4 regions of the Clostridium sp. JS66 genome follow, and region 1 is predicted to be linked to each of the others. Evidence: riboswitches for the same ligand, from Rfam matches in the RefSeq annotation. Region 1 holds a riboswitch; each other region holds the start of a gene.
The links. Region 1 has a riboswitch for thiamine pyrophosphate ahead of Q6H37_RS22155 (thiamine phosphate synthase). Riboswitches for the same ligand answer to the same signal wherever they lie in the genome.
Positions count from the first base shown of each region.

Region 2: another riboswitch for thiamine pyrophosphate. It lies ahead of thiT (energy-coupled thiamine transporter ThiT); the one in region 1 lies ahead of Q6H37_RS22155 (thiamine phosphate synthase).
Region 3: another riboswitch for thiamine pyrophosphate. It lies ahead of thiD (bifunctional hydroxymethylpyrimidine kinase/phosphomethylpyrimidine kinase); the one in region 1 lies ahead of Q6H37_RS22155 (thiamine phosphate synthase).
Region 4: another riboswitch for thiamine pyrophosphate. It lies ahead of tenA (thiaminase II); the one in region 1 lies ahead of Q6H37_RS22155 (thiamine phosphate synthase).

Region 1 is NZ_CP131467.1:4,813,364-4,817,112, forward strand. Features, by position in the region: gene pabB (aminodeoxychorismate synthase component I) at 1-709, shown strand, start outside; gene Q6H37_RS22145 (aminotransferase class IV) at 727-1,482, shown strand; tRNA gene Q6H37_RS22150 (tRNA-Ser) at 1,568-1,658, opposite strand; gene Q6H37_RS22155 (thiamine phosphate synthase) at 1,722-2,309, opposite strand; TPP riboswitch at 2,382-2,490, opposite strand; gene Q6H37_RS22160 (asparaginase) at 2,621-3,625, opposite strand.
Region 2 is NZ_CP131467.1:115,098-118,846, forward strand. Features, by position in the region: gene Q6H37_RS00580 (hypothetical protein) at 1-544, shown strand, start outside; gene Q6H37_RS00585 (Mrp/NBP35 family ATP-binding protein) at 607-1,455, shown strand; gene thiT (energy-coupled thiamine transporter ThiT) at 1,487-2,119, opposite strand; TPP riboswitch at 2,199-2,303, opposite strand; gene Q6H37_RS00595 (hypothetical protein) at 2,347-2,523, opposite strand; gene nrdD (anaerobic ribonucleoside-triphosphate reductase) at 2,768-3,749, shown strand, end outside.
Region 3 is NZ_CP131467.1:700,873-704,621, forward strand. Features, by position in the region: gene Q6H37_RS03120 (methyl-accepting chemotaxis protein) at 1-564, shown strand, start outside; gene rodA (rod shape-determining protein RodA) at 762-1,874, shown strand; TPP riboswitch at 1,934-2,035, shown strand; gene thiD (bifunctional hydroxymethylpyrimidine kinase/phosphomethylpyrimidine kinase) at 2,142-2,945, shown strand; gene thiM (hydroxyethylthiazole kinase) at 3,076-3,749, shown strand, end outside.
Region 4 is NZ_CP131467.1:4,593,863-4,597,611, reverse strand. Features, by position in the region: gene Q6H37_RS21290 (ABC transporter permease) at 1-622, opposite strand, end outside; gene Q6H37_RS21285 (ABC transporter ATP-binding protein) at 619-1,371, opposite strand; gene tenA (thiaminase II) at 1,378-2,037, opposite strand; TPP riboswitch at 2,155-2,265, opposite strand; gene Q6H37_RS21275 (methyl-accepting chemotaxis protein) at 2,571-3,749, shown strand, end outside.

The sequences.
Region 1 (3,749 bases):
AAGATTTTGTTGCAAAACAAAAAAAGAACCTTATGAAATATATAAAAATTTAAGACATATAAATCCAGCTCCATTTGCTGCATTGATGAATGTTGAAGATTTTAGTTTAGTATCTTCTTCTCCAGAAAGGTTTTTAAAAATAAGGAATACCGTTGTTGAAACAAGACCTATTAAAGGTACAAGACCTAGAGGAAAAAATAAAGAAGAAGATTTAAAAAATAGGCAAGAACTTATAAATAGTGAAAAAGATAAGTCTGAATTATTAATGATTGTAGATTTGGAGAGAAATGATTTGAGTAAGGTTTGTAAGCCTTATTCTGTAAAAGTAACAGAACTCTTTAAATTAGAAGAATACAGTACGGTATTTCATTTAGTATCAACTATTACTGGAGAATTAAAAACAGAATACACAGCAGTTGATTGTATAAAGGCATGTTTTCCTGGTGGTTCTATAACAGGGGCCCCTAAAGTAAGATCTATGGAAATAATTGAGGAATTAGAAAATACTAGAAGAAATATTTATACAGGTTCTATAGGATATTTAGGTTTTGATGGTAATGCAGACTTAAATATAGTTATCAGAACTATACTTATAAAAGATGAAAAGGCTTATTTAGGTGTTGGTGGAGGAATTACCTGGGAATCCGAAAATGAGTCTGAATATAATGAAACATTGGATAAAGCTAAGGCTTTGATGAATGTACTATGAAAAGGAGATTTGAGTTCATGATACTTTTAAATGGCAAAATATCAAAAAATCAGAATTTACTTTTAGATAGTGGTTTTTATTTTGGAAGAGGACTTTTTGAAACAATGCTTGTAAATAATATACCAATTTTTCTTGAGGATCATTTATTTAGGATAAATAATGGGCTTTCCATTATAGGAATAGATAAAAAAATTACTGAAGCTGAAGTTATAGATGCTGTAAAAAAACTTCACTGCAGCAATTGTGTGTTAAAGCTAGTAGTTACAGAAAAAAATGTATTATTTACTACTAAAAAAAATAATTATACTGTTGAACAATATAATAAAGGATTTAAAGCTAAAATAAGTTCTGTTAAAAAAAATGAATTTTCTAAGCTTACATATCTAAAATCTTTAAATTATTTAGAAAATATACTAGAGCACGAAAAATGTATTAATGAAGGATATAATGAAGTATTATTTTTCAACACCAACAATAAGCTAACTGAAGGAAGTATCTCTAATGTATTTTTTATCAAGAACAAAAAAATATATACTCCACATAAAAAATGTGGATTACTTGAAGGTACAGTAAGAAAGTTTATAATAAATAACTTTGATGTTACTGAAGGTAAATTCAACAAGGAGGATTTAATGTCCGCAGATAGTGTTTTTTTAACTAATAGCCTTATGGGAATAATGAAGGTTTCTAATATTTGCAATAGAAATTTTAACGACTATAGTATTATTGAGGAAATAAGAAAAGTTTATAAAGAACATTTAAATAAATATTAAAGCAAGGCAGCCTATAACTTATTTTATTAAGTAATTTAAAATAAAAACACCTAACTATATTTAAAATATAATTAGGTGTTTTCTATGGCGGAAAGATAGGGATTCGAACCCTAGGTACGGTCACCCGTACGCCGGTTTTCAAGACCGGTGCCTTAAACCAACTCGACCATCTTTCCAAAGAACATTTATAATTATAACAACCATATGATTAAATGTCAACACTTTTTTAAATTTAATTTTTATCCTATTTTCATAGCCGAAGACATAATAGCCACTCCATAAGCTTTAGTACTTAAAACTTTTTTTATGTTATCTTCATTTATTCCTCCTATGGCTATAACTGGTATAGTAACACTTTCACATATTTTTTCTAAAAACTCTATTCCTCTTCCTTTTAACCCCAACTTACAGTCTGTTTCAAATATATGACCTGCCAATAAATAACTTGCACCAAGCTTTTCTGCTTCCACTGCTTCTTCTACTTTATGAACAGATACCCCCACAACAATTTTTTTACAAATACTTTCATTGCTTTTCATATTTTTAAAGTTTTCAAAGCTTGTATGAAATCCATAAGCATTTATATCTAGAGCTGCTTTAATATTTCCATTAATAATTAAAGGAATATTATATTCACCTGTTATAGTTTTAATTTTTTCACCTAAATGTTTTAACGCTTCATACTCTAAATCTTTTTCCCTTAATATAACACCATCTGCACCCTTAAATGCACATTTTTCTATTACTTCACACAGATTGCTGCTCTGCTCTATTAAATGCCTATTTGTAACTACATATATTTTTTTATTTTCCTTTAAATTAAACAAAGCTTATCCACCACCTTTTATTAAAATCATATCAAAACGTAAAAAGCACAAATTCATAGAGAATTTGTGCTTAAAATCTATAATTCTTCTCCCTATGTCGTTATTACCCAAATCAGGTTATGAAGATAATGAATATCATTCCACTCTCAGTCCACTATTATGAACTCCCCTTAACTTATATTAATTTGTCAACACATTTTAGCATCAATTTACCATAAGCTTAAAATAAAGTCAATTTCATTTAAATCTAGCCTTATTATGTGCTAATCATCAATTTTCCAGTGATGTTAAAATTATTTTTATATATACTGTTATTTTAAATTAAAAACAGGCTTTATTTCTCCAACACTTTTTCCTACATTATTTAAATTTTTCATTATTTTAAACTTATTTAAAGCCTTTTTCTCTTCTTCATCTAAAACATTTAAATCTTCAAGGCATTGAATAACTACTGGATATAATGCTCTACTACTATTTCCATCTTCTATTTTTACTGCTATACCAATGTTCATATTTTTTATTCCAATACAATAAACTGCTTCTGCTCCAAATTTACCTATTAGCTTACCATGAGTATTTTTTATAAGTTCTGTACAGAATCCATTAGTACCTGCTATCATTTCAGGTGCATTATTCATAGCCTTAAATACTCTGTTGGCAGCATTTCTATATTCTATAGACAAATTATTTGGATTGGCCAGCTTTGCAAATCCAAATGCCATATTATATAGAGGAATACCATATACTGGAACCGTACATCCATCTGTTCCTATAAATATTTTTTTCTCATCTATACCACACATTTCTGCTACTACTTTTTTTATTTCTTTTTGTATAACATGTTGTTCCAAATTATAATCCTTTACATCATAACCCTTGCAAATACATGCAGCAAGCATACCTGCATGTTTTCCTGAACAATCAGTATTTGTAGGATTTAGTTTTACGTGATCCCATATAAGCTGATTCTTATACTCTTCATTTAAAGATAACGTAGTTCCACATAAAAGATCATTTACAGACAATCCTATTTTTTTCATTATGCCTTCAACTGTTTTTCTATGAAAATCTTCACCATAATGGGAAGCACACATTATAGAAATTTCCTCATCTGTAAACTTAAATTTATCTGCTGCACCACTTAGGATTACATTTAAAGTTTGAATTGGTTTTGCTGCTGACCTCATATAAGTAACCTTGTATGGATCTCCAATAGAATATAAAAGTTTTCCGTCATTATTAACTACAGCTATATCACCTCTATGCAAGCTTTCTACTATAGATCCTCTTTTTACATTCACAAGTATTTCAGACACACCTATCCCCCCTAATTTTATTGGATTATTTAACATTCTTCATAATATAGCTTATTCCTCTAAATTTCAGAATGTTTCACATATTACCAATAATATTCCTTATATGCTTCTAATAATGTTTAAG
Region 2 (3,749 bases), 1.6 Mb from region 1:
AATGGATGAGGGAAATAATAAGGTACATAAATTTAATTATATTACAGGTTTAGATAAAAAGGATTCAGGTAATTTTTATGGTGATGGAAAAACATATATTGTATCTAAAAGAATAGATAGTAATATAATAAACAATTATTGGAAGATAAGACAACCACCAAAGAATTTTAAAGAGGTTTATTATAAATCTATAATTAATGTTTTAGATCAATATTTAAAAGGTGATAATAAAGATAAAAGTGTTGGTATAAATTTAAAAAGTGATATAAATTCTGCTAAATTTATATTATCTACAGATTTGCAAGATTTTAATAGTGATTTAAGTGGTAAGTTTAAAAATGTATCAGTAGCAGATAAAGATAAGGAAAATTACGATATATGGTTAACAATAAGTACTGAAGGATATAAATCTACAATGTATAAAGGTATTGTGAATTTGTGGGATAAAAAAACAAAAACTGAAAAAAAATACTACATAAGTGATGAATATAAGAATGCAAGTTGGAATTTCAATATTACAGATACTAAACCTGATAAATTTTAATTTGTTTAAGCATGTTTATAAAATTTATAAATAAATTTTTATATCACAGGGAGGAAGCAGCAATGAGTAATTGTGATAGTTGTTCAAGCAAAGGAAACTGCAATAGTGCAGGAGTAGGGTGTAATAATAAATTAGAGCCTAAATATGGTAAGATAAAGCATATAATAGGTGTTATAAGTGGAAAAGGTGGAGTTGGTAAGTCAACTGTTACAGGTATATTGGCAGCCAAGTTAAGTAAGGAAGGACATAAAGTTGGAGTGCTAGATGGTGATATAACAGGTCCTTCAATGCCTAGATTTTTTGGTATAAATAATGAGAGAGCAGACATGCTTCAGGTAGGAGACAGTGAGGAAATAAAGTTTAGACCTGTAGAAACTTCAACTGGAATTAAGGTTATATCCTTAAATCTTTTAACAGAGGAAGAAGAACAACCAGTTATATGGAGAGGACCAGTGATTACAGGAGTATTAAAACAAATGTATACAGATACTGAATGGGATGAATTAGACTATCTTCTTATAGATATGCCACCAGGAACAGGAGATATTGCATTAACTATAATGCAGGAGTTACCACTAGAAGGATTGGTGGTAGTTTCTACACCTCAAGATATGGTATCAATGATAGTTAAAAAAGTAATTATTATGGCTCAAAAAATGGGCATAAGTGTAATTGGTGTAGTAGAAAATATGTCCTATATTAAATGTGAAAAGTGTGGAGAAAAAATAAATGTATTTAGTAAAAAATCTGCTCAAGAGCATGCTGAACATTTAGGAGTACCACTTCTTGCAGAAATGCCTATAAATTTAGATTTAGTTGAAAGTATGGAGAATGGGACAGTAGAAGAATTTTTAGCAAAATCAGATGAATATCAAGAATTAATAAATAACTTAAAAAATAGGATAATGTAAAAAAATAAGAAAGCTTAAAGCTTTCTTATTTTTAATTTTGAGGGATTTTTTTAGTTGCCATTACAGATAGCTGTTTTATTGGTAATGCTGCAATGATTACTAAACATATAGCACCTTCTATACTTAAGAAAATACCATTTGACATAAGTGAGTACACTGCAGGTGACATACCTTTTGGAGCAAAACTTCCGAAGAACACCACGCCCGATATAAAGTGACATATGAAACGCCCAAACACCGCGACAAAGGTAGCTAGTAGTTTATTATTCTTAAAGTATCCAGCTAGTCCTAAAGCCATAAATGGCAAAGGATAATCGAATAAAACTTGAACTGGCTGAAGAATATATGGATCTAGAATAAGCGTTATTATGCCATACAGAAAGCCTGTAATAAATCCTACTTCAGGACCATAAAGCAAAGCCATTAAAATAATAGGAATCATACTACCTAATGTTACACTTCCACCTTGAGGAAGGTGATAAATTCTAAAAATCTTAAGTATTGTTGCTAAAGCTAAAGCAATTCCTATTTGAGTAATAAGATGAGTATTAAATTTTACATTTTTTACTTTTGCAATGAAAAGTATAAATAATATTAGAGCTAAAAGAGCAAATAAGGATGTTGGGTGTGAAACAATTTCTAAAAAATTTTTACTAAGTGACATGAAATACCTCCTTTGTGCTAAGAGGTACCTGAATACTGAAAATAAGAAGAATGTATAAAATTGATTATACATTAGAAAGTTACATGTATTATCGCTTTCCTACGCTGGTATTATCCAGATCAGGTACAAGGGTTAATAAAATATTTTATCTCTCAGCCTCAAAGAGGCACCCCTAGCACTACCTTAATAAAATTATTATAATACATATTTCCAAATATTTCAATGAATTAAAATAAATCTATGAGTTTATCATTTTTCATTTTAATAGAATTAGGATTAACATTTACAGAATCGCCTATTTTGGAATTAGGTGGTAAATGTGAAATTCCAATGTCTAGTGTTGTTCCATCTTCGAAATTTACAAATGCATCTGTAAAATTTATATCAATAATTTTTCCAATCATAGAAGTCACCTCTGTGATATTTTTTGCATTTACTAGTTAATTATTCAATAAAATAAAAAAATATCTGATAAAATTTAAATATCAAATCATAATGTTTAGTAAAAAACAAAAGAATTTAGAGGTAAGTAAAACTAAATTGTTTTAATATAGCCTTAACCCTAATTAAAAAATTGCCTAAAAAATTTTCCCATAGTATAATATCAACGTGCTTAACACAATATATTGTAGTTTGGAGGAATGTTGTATGCTACATGTTGTGAAGAGAGATGGCAGAGAAGTAGAGTTTGACTCTATAAAAATAACTAATGCCATAAAGGGCTCTTCAGAAGAAATAGGTTATGATTTAAAGGAAAGTGAATTTATAGAACTAACGCAAAAAGTTATAAAACAATTAGAAGAACTTGATGCTAATGAAATAAATGTGGAACAAATACAAAACTTTGTTGAAAAAACACTTTTAGAAAATGACTACAGAGAAATTGGAACAGCTTATTGTAATTATAGAAAAGAAAGAAATAAAATTAGAGAAATAAAATCTGATTTAATGAAAGCTATTGAAAAAATAGGAGTAGAAACCGATAGGGATAATGCAAATGTAGGTAATAATTTTAGCTCAAAGCTGCTTAGGATAGCCAGTGAATCAAATAAGTGGCACAACTTATCTATTATGCCTAAATATTTAGCTAAGGCACATGAAAATGGAGACATATACTATCACGATTTAGATAGTTATAATTTAACTACCAACTGTTTACATATACCTACAAGAGAAATACTAACAAGAGGTTTTAATACAGGTTATGGGAATATAAGACCTCCTAGAAGAATAGAGTCAGCAGCAGAACTTTCATGTATACTTTTGCAGTCAACTCAAAATGATATGTTTGGAGGACAGTCTCATCCAGATTTTGATAATGATATGGGAGTGTTTATAGAACCTACAAGAAAAGAAATAAGGAATGAACTTACAGGTTTGGGCATAGATGAAGAAAAAGTAAATAACCTCGTGGAAAAAAAGCTTAGAAGAGCTGTAGAGCAGTCAATGCAGGGGATTGTTTATAATTTAAACACCATGCATTCAAGAGCTGGTTCACAAGTGCCTTTCAGTTCTATAAATATTGGTATACCTAATTGTGATGATTCAGCACTAGTTTGCGAAGTATTTTTAACAGAATATGAAAAAGGTTTAGGAATGGGAGAACAGCCTATTTTTCCTAATATAATAT
Region 3 (3,749 bases), 2.2 Mb from region 1:
CTAATAAATGATATCATTTCAGCTAACGAAGAATCAGTAGCATTTACACAGGAAGTTTCTGCGTCAGCACAGGAACAATCAGCATCAATGGAGAGCCTTTCTGAGTTAATAAGAAATATGAATGATGCAGCAGATAGTGTAGATTTAAGGCTTAAAGATTTTATAAATAACATAGAAATAGGAGAAAATGAAAAAAAATCTATTAAGTCTGGATTCTTAAAACTGAAAAGTATAACTGAAGAAATAAATTCTAAATCTTTGCCAATAGATGGGGCTTCACAGTTATTAAAGGAAAAAGAAAATTTATATAAAGAATTTGAATATATAGGTGTGATGGATGAGAAAGGTATTATGAAATCTGCTAGTAAGCCTATATCATATGAAAATAATAACTATTCATTTAGGCCTTATTTTAAAGAGGCAATGAAAGGGAATGAATATTATACTGAACCATATATATCTAATGTATCCTTTAATTATTGCATTGCCATAGCAGTACCATTTAAAAATAAGTTTGGAGAAATTGATGGAGTTATTATGGCAGATTTGATTATAGAAAAATAGGATTATACCATATGTGTCATTTTTATTAATTAATTGTTCAGAAAAAGTTAATCCTTTATTTTCAATATATTCTTATTTTTTACCACAATATATGTAATTTATTGAAAATTATTCATTGATGTAAGGATGTAATTATTACATAATGATGAGTAGATGTGTCAATTAGTTTTTGGATTTGTTGTGGAGGAAAGTAAAGAATGAGAAAGATTTTATTAAGCAGAAAGTTTTTAAAGGATTTGGATTATATAATGTTATTCGCAGCTATACTTATTGTATGTTTTGGTATAGCTAATATTTTTAGTGCAACACACAATAAGTGTGGATTCAGCTATTTTGAATTGCAATCTATTTGGTTAATTGTTGGAGTTATAGTTGTATATATACTGCTAAATTTTGATTATAAAACAATAGGTTCATATTGCGGATTTATATACTGGAGTGGAGTAGCGCTATTGTTATTTAATGATATAACAAGTAGAGCTGTTAAAGGTGCTGCTTCTTGGATAAGAATAGGAAATAGAGCCATAGAACCTGGTGAATTTGTAAAAATAGGTCTAATATTAATGCTTGCTAAAAAATTAGATGATATGGAAGGTAACATTAATAATATAAAAAACTTTTTAACCCTTTGTGCATATGCTGCTATACCAATGATTTTAATTATAGTACAACCTAATTTAGGTATGGCTTTAATATGTTTTTTTATAACATTAGCTATATTTTTTATAAGTAACTTAAATTTAAAAGTTATAATATATGGATTTTTGTCCATGATTCCAATAAGTGTATTTATATGGTTTAGTGGTTTAATGAAAAGTTATCAGAAAGACAGAATAATTTCATTTTTAAATCCAGAATTGTATCAACAGGATACAGCATTTCAATTAATGCAATCAATTATAGGTATAGGATCTGGAAGGTTGTTTGGCAGTGGATATTTAAAAGGTGTACAAGTGTCAGGAGGTTATATACCTGAGGTTCATACTGATTTTATATTTGCGGTGGTAGGAGAAGAATGGGGATTGATTGGAGCTGTTATTCTGCTGATTTTTTTTGGTATATTGTTGTATAGAATGATTAATGCAGCTAAGGAATCTAAAGATATTTTTGGAAGACTTATATGTGTGGGAACAGCAGCATCCTTTATATTTTCTATATTTCAAAATATAGGTATGACAATAGGTATTATGCCAATAGCAGGAATTACTCTACCTTTTATGAGTTATGGAGGAAGTTCTATTTTAACTAATTTTATATCATTAGGATTAGTTTTAAATGTGTATATGAGAAGAAGAAAAATTAATTTTTAAGGTTGCAAATATTTATAAATATATGTACAATATAATTGTAATTAAGTAAAAATTTAATAAATTCGTTGTGGGGGTGCTGTAAGGCTGAGAAGAGAGTTTTCTCTAACCCTTTGAACCTGATCTAGGTAAAACTGGCGTAGGGAAGCAGATATTTTATGATATAAAATAATATATTTTCAAGTGTATTGCTTTTCTGCGATACACTTTTTGTTTTACTTAAATTAGAGTATGTTTATCATCCACACAGCCATATAAGGAGTGATTAAAGTGAAAAAAGTCCTAACTATTGCAGGATCAGATAGCTGTGGAGGGGCAGGAATTCAAGCAGATTTAAAGACTATGAGTGCATTAGGTGTTTATGGTATGAGTGTTATCGCAGCTATAACAGCACAAAATACTGTAGGGGTACAAGATGTAATGGATGTTACGGATGAAATGATAGCGGCACAAATAACATCTATATTTACTGACATAGATGTAGATAGTGTAAAGATTGGAATGGTTTCTAATAGTAAAACCATAGGAGTGATAAAAAAATTACTGTTGAAATTTAAAGCAAAAAATATAGTATTAGATCCAGTTATGGTTTCTAAAAGTGGATATTTTCTTTTAAAGCCTGAAGCACAAGAAGCTATAAAGGAACTTGTATCAATATCAGATTTAGTAACTCCTAATATTCCAGAAGCAGAAGTATTAACAAATATGAAAATAGAAAATGCAGATGATATGAAAAATGCAGCAGCGAAAATAAAAGAATTTGGTGTTAAAAATGTTTTGATAAAAGGTGGTCACAGATGTAATGATGCCAATGATATACTGCTATGTGATGATGGATTTATAAATTTAGCAGGGCATAGAATCAACACTAAAAATACACATGGAACAGGATGTACATTATCCTCAGCAATAGCTTCTTATTTAGCTAAGGGATATAGTGTAAAACAATCAGTGACACTTTCTAAAGAATATATAACCAAGGCTATAGAAAACTCTTTTTCTATAGGACATGGAGTAGGACCAGTAGGACATTTTATTGAACTTTATAAAAAGGCAGATGTAGATTTTGAATAAAAGAATAAGTGATTTTAACTATGATAATTATAAACAACTTAATTTTCGCAGTTTAAAAATATTGCGACACAACTTTTTTTCAGAGGACAATTGAGTTATTAAAAATATTAAAAATGTGGGGGAATTAAAAATGAATGATTTAAACATGATGGATAAAGTGGCTGAAAGTTTAGCAAAGCTTAGAAAAAAGGTTCCATTGGTGCACTGTATAACAAATTATGTAACAATAAATGATTGTGCAAATATACTTTTATCTTTTGGTGCTTCCCCAGCTATGTGTGAAGCTTATGATGAAGTTTTTGATTTTGTAAAGTTATCCTCAGCACTATATATAAATGTTGGAACTTTAACAAAAGAACAAGAAGCAGCAGCAGTACTTGCAAGTATATCTGCAAAACAAAATAATATACCTGTAGTACTAGATCCTGTGGCTTGTGGAGCTATACCAAGAAAACTTTCTGTAATAAATAGAATATTTGAAGTAGGACGTGTGGATATTATAAAAGGCAATATTGGAGAAATAAAGTTCTTAGCTGGTGAGGCATCAAAGGTAAGGGGAGTAGATTCTCTTGAAGGCTCTGAAGGAGCATTAGAAGCATGTATTAGTCTTGCAAATAAATATAATTGTGTAATTGCAGCTACAGGAAAAGAAGATTTTATTACAGATGGAAAAAGAAGTGCAATTATTCAAAATGGTACAGAGATGTTTACGAAAGTGACTGGATCAGGATGTATGCTGGGAGCGCTTTGTGGTGGCACTGCTGGAATCTATGAAGATAAATTTATAGCTGCTGTAACGGCTGT
Region 4 (3,749 bases), 220 kb from region 1:
TCATCATTCTTTTACTAAAGTATCCAAGACCTGATTGAGCTCCAAGCCATTCACTAATGGCAGCACCTATTACGCTAAGTGGTACAGATATTTTTAGTGCTGAAAAAAAATATGGTAATGCTGAAGGCAATTTTAACTTAATAAATATATCTTTTTTGGTAGCTCCATAAGTAATTAATAATTCTTCCATTTCTCTCTTAGTGGACCTAAGTCCATCATATACATTAATTGTAATAGGAAAAAAAGTCATAAGTATGGTTGCCAATACCTTGCTCCATATGCTGTAGCCAAACCAAAGTACAAATATAGGAGCCAAAGCTGTAATTGGTACAGTTTGAGTTACCACCACAAGAGGGTATATTGCATTTTGGATTTTTTCATTTAAACTCATGAGTATGGCCAAGAATACTCCGAAAATCAAGGATATAACAAGTCCTAAAAAAGTAACCCATAGTGTAGCAGGAAGATGTACTGTAAATAAAGGATCCCTTAGTTCCCAAGTTCTTTGTAAAATTTTGCTTGGGGATGGCAATATATACGCTGCATCTATTTTTCGTGCTATAGTTTCCCAAATTAAAAAAAATGAAATTCCTACAATTATTGATGATGTGTATTTTTTCATAGTTCAATCCTCTGTTTCAATTCATTTATAAGTTTTTCTTTTATGTCCAATATTTCTGGTCTGCTTAACATGTGCCTATCTCTTGGATAACTGAGAGGAACTACTACTTCCTTTAGCTGAGTTATAGGTTTTTGGGAAACCACTAATATTTTACTTGATAGAAATAAAGCTTCCTCAACATCATGAGTTATAAATAATATGGTTTTCTTAAACGAAGACCATTGAGTTAGCAGCCATTCTTGCATTGATATTTTAGTTATAGCATCTAAAGCACTGAAAGGCTCATCCAAAAGCATAATTTCAGAACCGGTAAGCAAAGTTCTTATAAATGAAACTCTTTGTTTCATTCCACCTGATAAGTCCTTTGGATATTTATATTTATAACTTCCAAGACCAAAGGTTTCTAAAAATTTTTCTGCTTCCTTCTTAGCTCGTTTGGGGTTATTTTCACGTATTTCAAGTGGAAGTGAAGCATTTTCTAAAATGTTTCTCCAGGGAATTAATAAATCCTTTTGAGGCATATAGCCTATATAACCTTTTAAATTATTAATATCATTGTCATTTATGAAAATGTTTCCAGAATATCCATGCTCTAAACCACAAACAAGCCTGAATATAGTACTTTTTCCGCATCCGCTTGGGCCTATTATACTTATAAAATCTCCTCTATGTACTTTGAAGCTCAAGTTCGCTATAAGAGGAGCTGCATCATTTTCATATTTGAAATTAATATTGCAGAATTTTAACATAAAAAATTACATCTCCTTGTTATAGGCCATGTCCCAAAACATGAGTTCATATTTACTACAGTTTATAAATATTTCTGTTAACCTATCTAATTCTTTCTTTGACAAGTAGTTTCCAAGGTTATCTACTAAATCTAAAAGCCATTGTACTTCTTCCTTATAATTTTCTGAGATATAACCCTTTATCCATTTGCCATAAAATTCATGGTCTAAAGAACCATTAATTTTACTTAAATTTGTAGCAATTTTTAAGTAACTCCATGCGCAGGATAACAATGAAACAGCAACATCTCCCAAAGAGCCTGCTTGAGAAACAGCAAGCATGTAATGTGTATATGAAGTATTGGCAAGTGATGCTTTAGTGTTTTTAACTTCTTCTGATGTAATTCCTAATTCCTCCATATAAGAGCGGTGAATATTCATTTCACCATTTAATATACTATTTACTGTGCTGGAAAAACCCTGCATTACTTCTTCTGTTTCAGCTTTAACTACACCTAAAGCATAAACTTTAGCGTAATCTAATAGGTAAATATAATCTTGTATCATATAAAATTTAAATTTATCTTTATCTAGAGTTCCTTCACCTATTCCCCTAACAAATGGATGTATGTAATAAGAATCCCAAATGTCTTTAACGCTTTTGTATAGGGTATCTGAAAATTTCATTTTAAATCCTCCTCATTATTAAGTTTTGTTGAACTTGTATTTTATTTGAAATGCAATGTAATTTATTGCTTAAAATTAAAAAGGTACAAACCAACAAGAGGTTTGTACCTATAATCCTTAATTATATAAAGCCTCTTCCTACGCTGGTATTATCCAGATCAGGTTATAGGGTCTAAAAATTAATATTTTTACTCTCAGCTGGTAACACCAGCCCCCCTGGGATTTCTATTATTTAATTTTGTATTTACAAGTTTATGTTACTACAATATACTAATGTCGTCAATAGAGTTAAAGTATGTTAACTAAATATTTATTAACATTTATGTCAATAATATCAATTAACTGAATAATTTCCAAAATAGTTATTGATTAATTATAGCTAGTATAATTAAAAAATATTGCAATAGATACTGCAAATTTTTAAGTTAATTGCAAGTTTTAGAAAATTTACAAAGGATTTTATATCTTTATGACGAATATAGACAATAGAAACTCATGTTTAATATGTAAAATAGTAAATGGGGGGCATAATTATGAACAGAATAATAAAGTTTAAGTTTAAAGGAAAGATAATTTCCGTTATTACTTTAATGTTACTATTCTTAGCTTCGGCAATTTTATCTATTGTATATTATAAAATTAATGGCATTGTTGAAGAAAATGTAACCAATCAGCTTAAAATTAGTAACAATAGCGGTTATAGAATTTTAAATGAAAAATATCAAGGGGATTGGAAAATAGAAGGGGAGAACCTTCTTAAAGGTAAAAAGATATTAAATGAAGATACTGAACTGGTAGATAATATAAAAACTGATACTAATTCTATATGTACTATATTTTTAAATGATACAAGGGTTTCAACTAATGTTATGATGGATGGAAAAAGAGCTGTAGGAACTAAAATGTCTGACAAAGTTGCTGATGTAGTTTTAAAACAAGGAAAAGCATATGAGGGTGAGGCAGTTGTAGTAGGAAGTGTATATCAAACAAGATATACACCAATTAAAGATTCCAGTGGCAAAGTTGTAGGTGCTTTCTTTGTTGGAGTGGAAAAGGAAAATATAGTTTCCAAGGTAAGAAATATTATGATAATAATTGTATTAGTATCTTTAGGTGCTATAGCTTTAGGTATTGTTCTTGCCACTATTATGGTAAAACGCATATCTAAAAACATTAATAAAATACAAGAATTTCTACAAAATATTTCAAATGGTGACTTGAAAAGTACTTGTGAGATAAATTCAAATGATGAAACTAAAGAAATTGCACAGCATTTAAACAACACTACAGAAACTTTCAAGAAAATGATAGAAAATGTAATGGAGGAATCAGAAAATATTAAACATGTAGTTGATGATGTTTCTGTAAAGGTTGATGGATTGAATTCAAATATAGAAGCTGTGTCAGAAGATACAGAGGAGTTATCTGCAGGTATGGAGCAAACGGCAGCATCATCACAAGAAATGAATACTACTGCGCAAGAGATTGAAAAATCAGTAGAATCTATAGCAAAGAATTCTCAAAATGCTGTAAATGAAGTTTTGGAGATTAGTAAAAGGGCAGTTTATACAAAAGAAAGTGTAAATGATGCACAGAGAAAGGCTTCTGATATTTTCTTCAAAACAAAGGAAGAACTTGAAAAAGCTATTGAAAATTCAAAAATTGTAGATCAAATAAATGTTTTATCCGAATCTATAATACAAATAACTTCT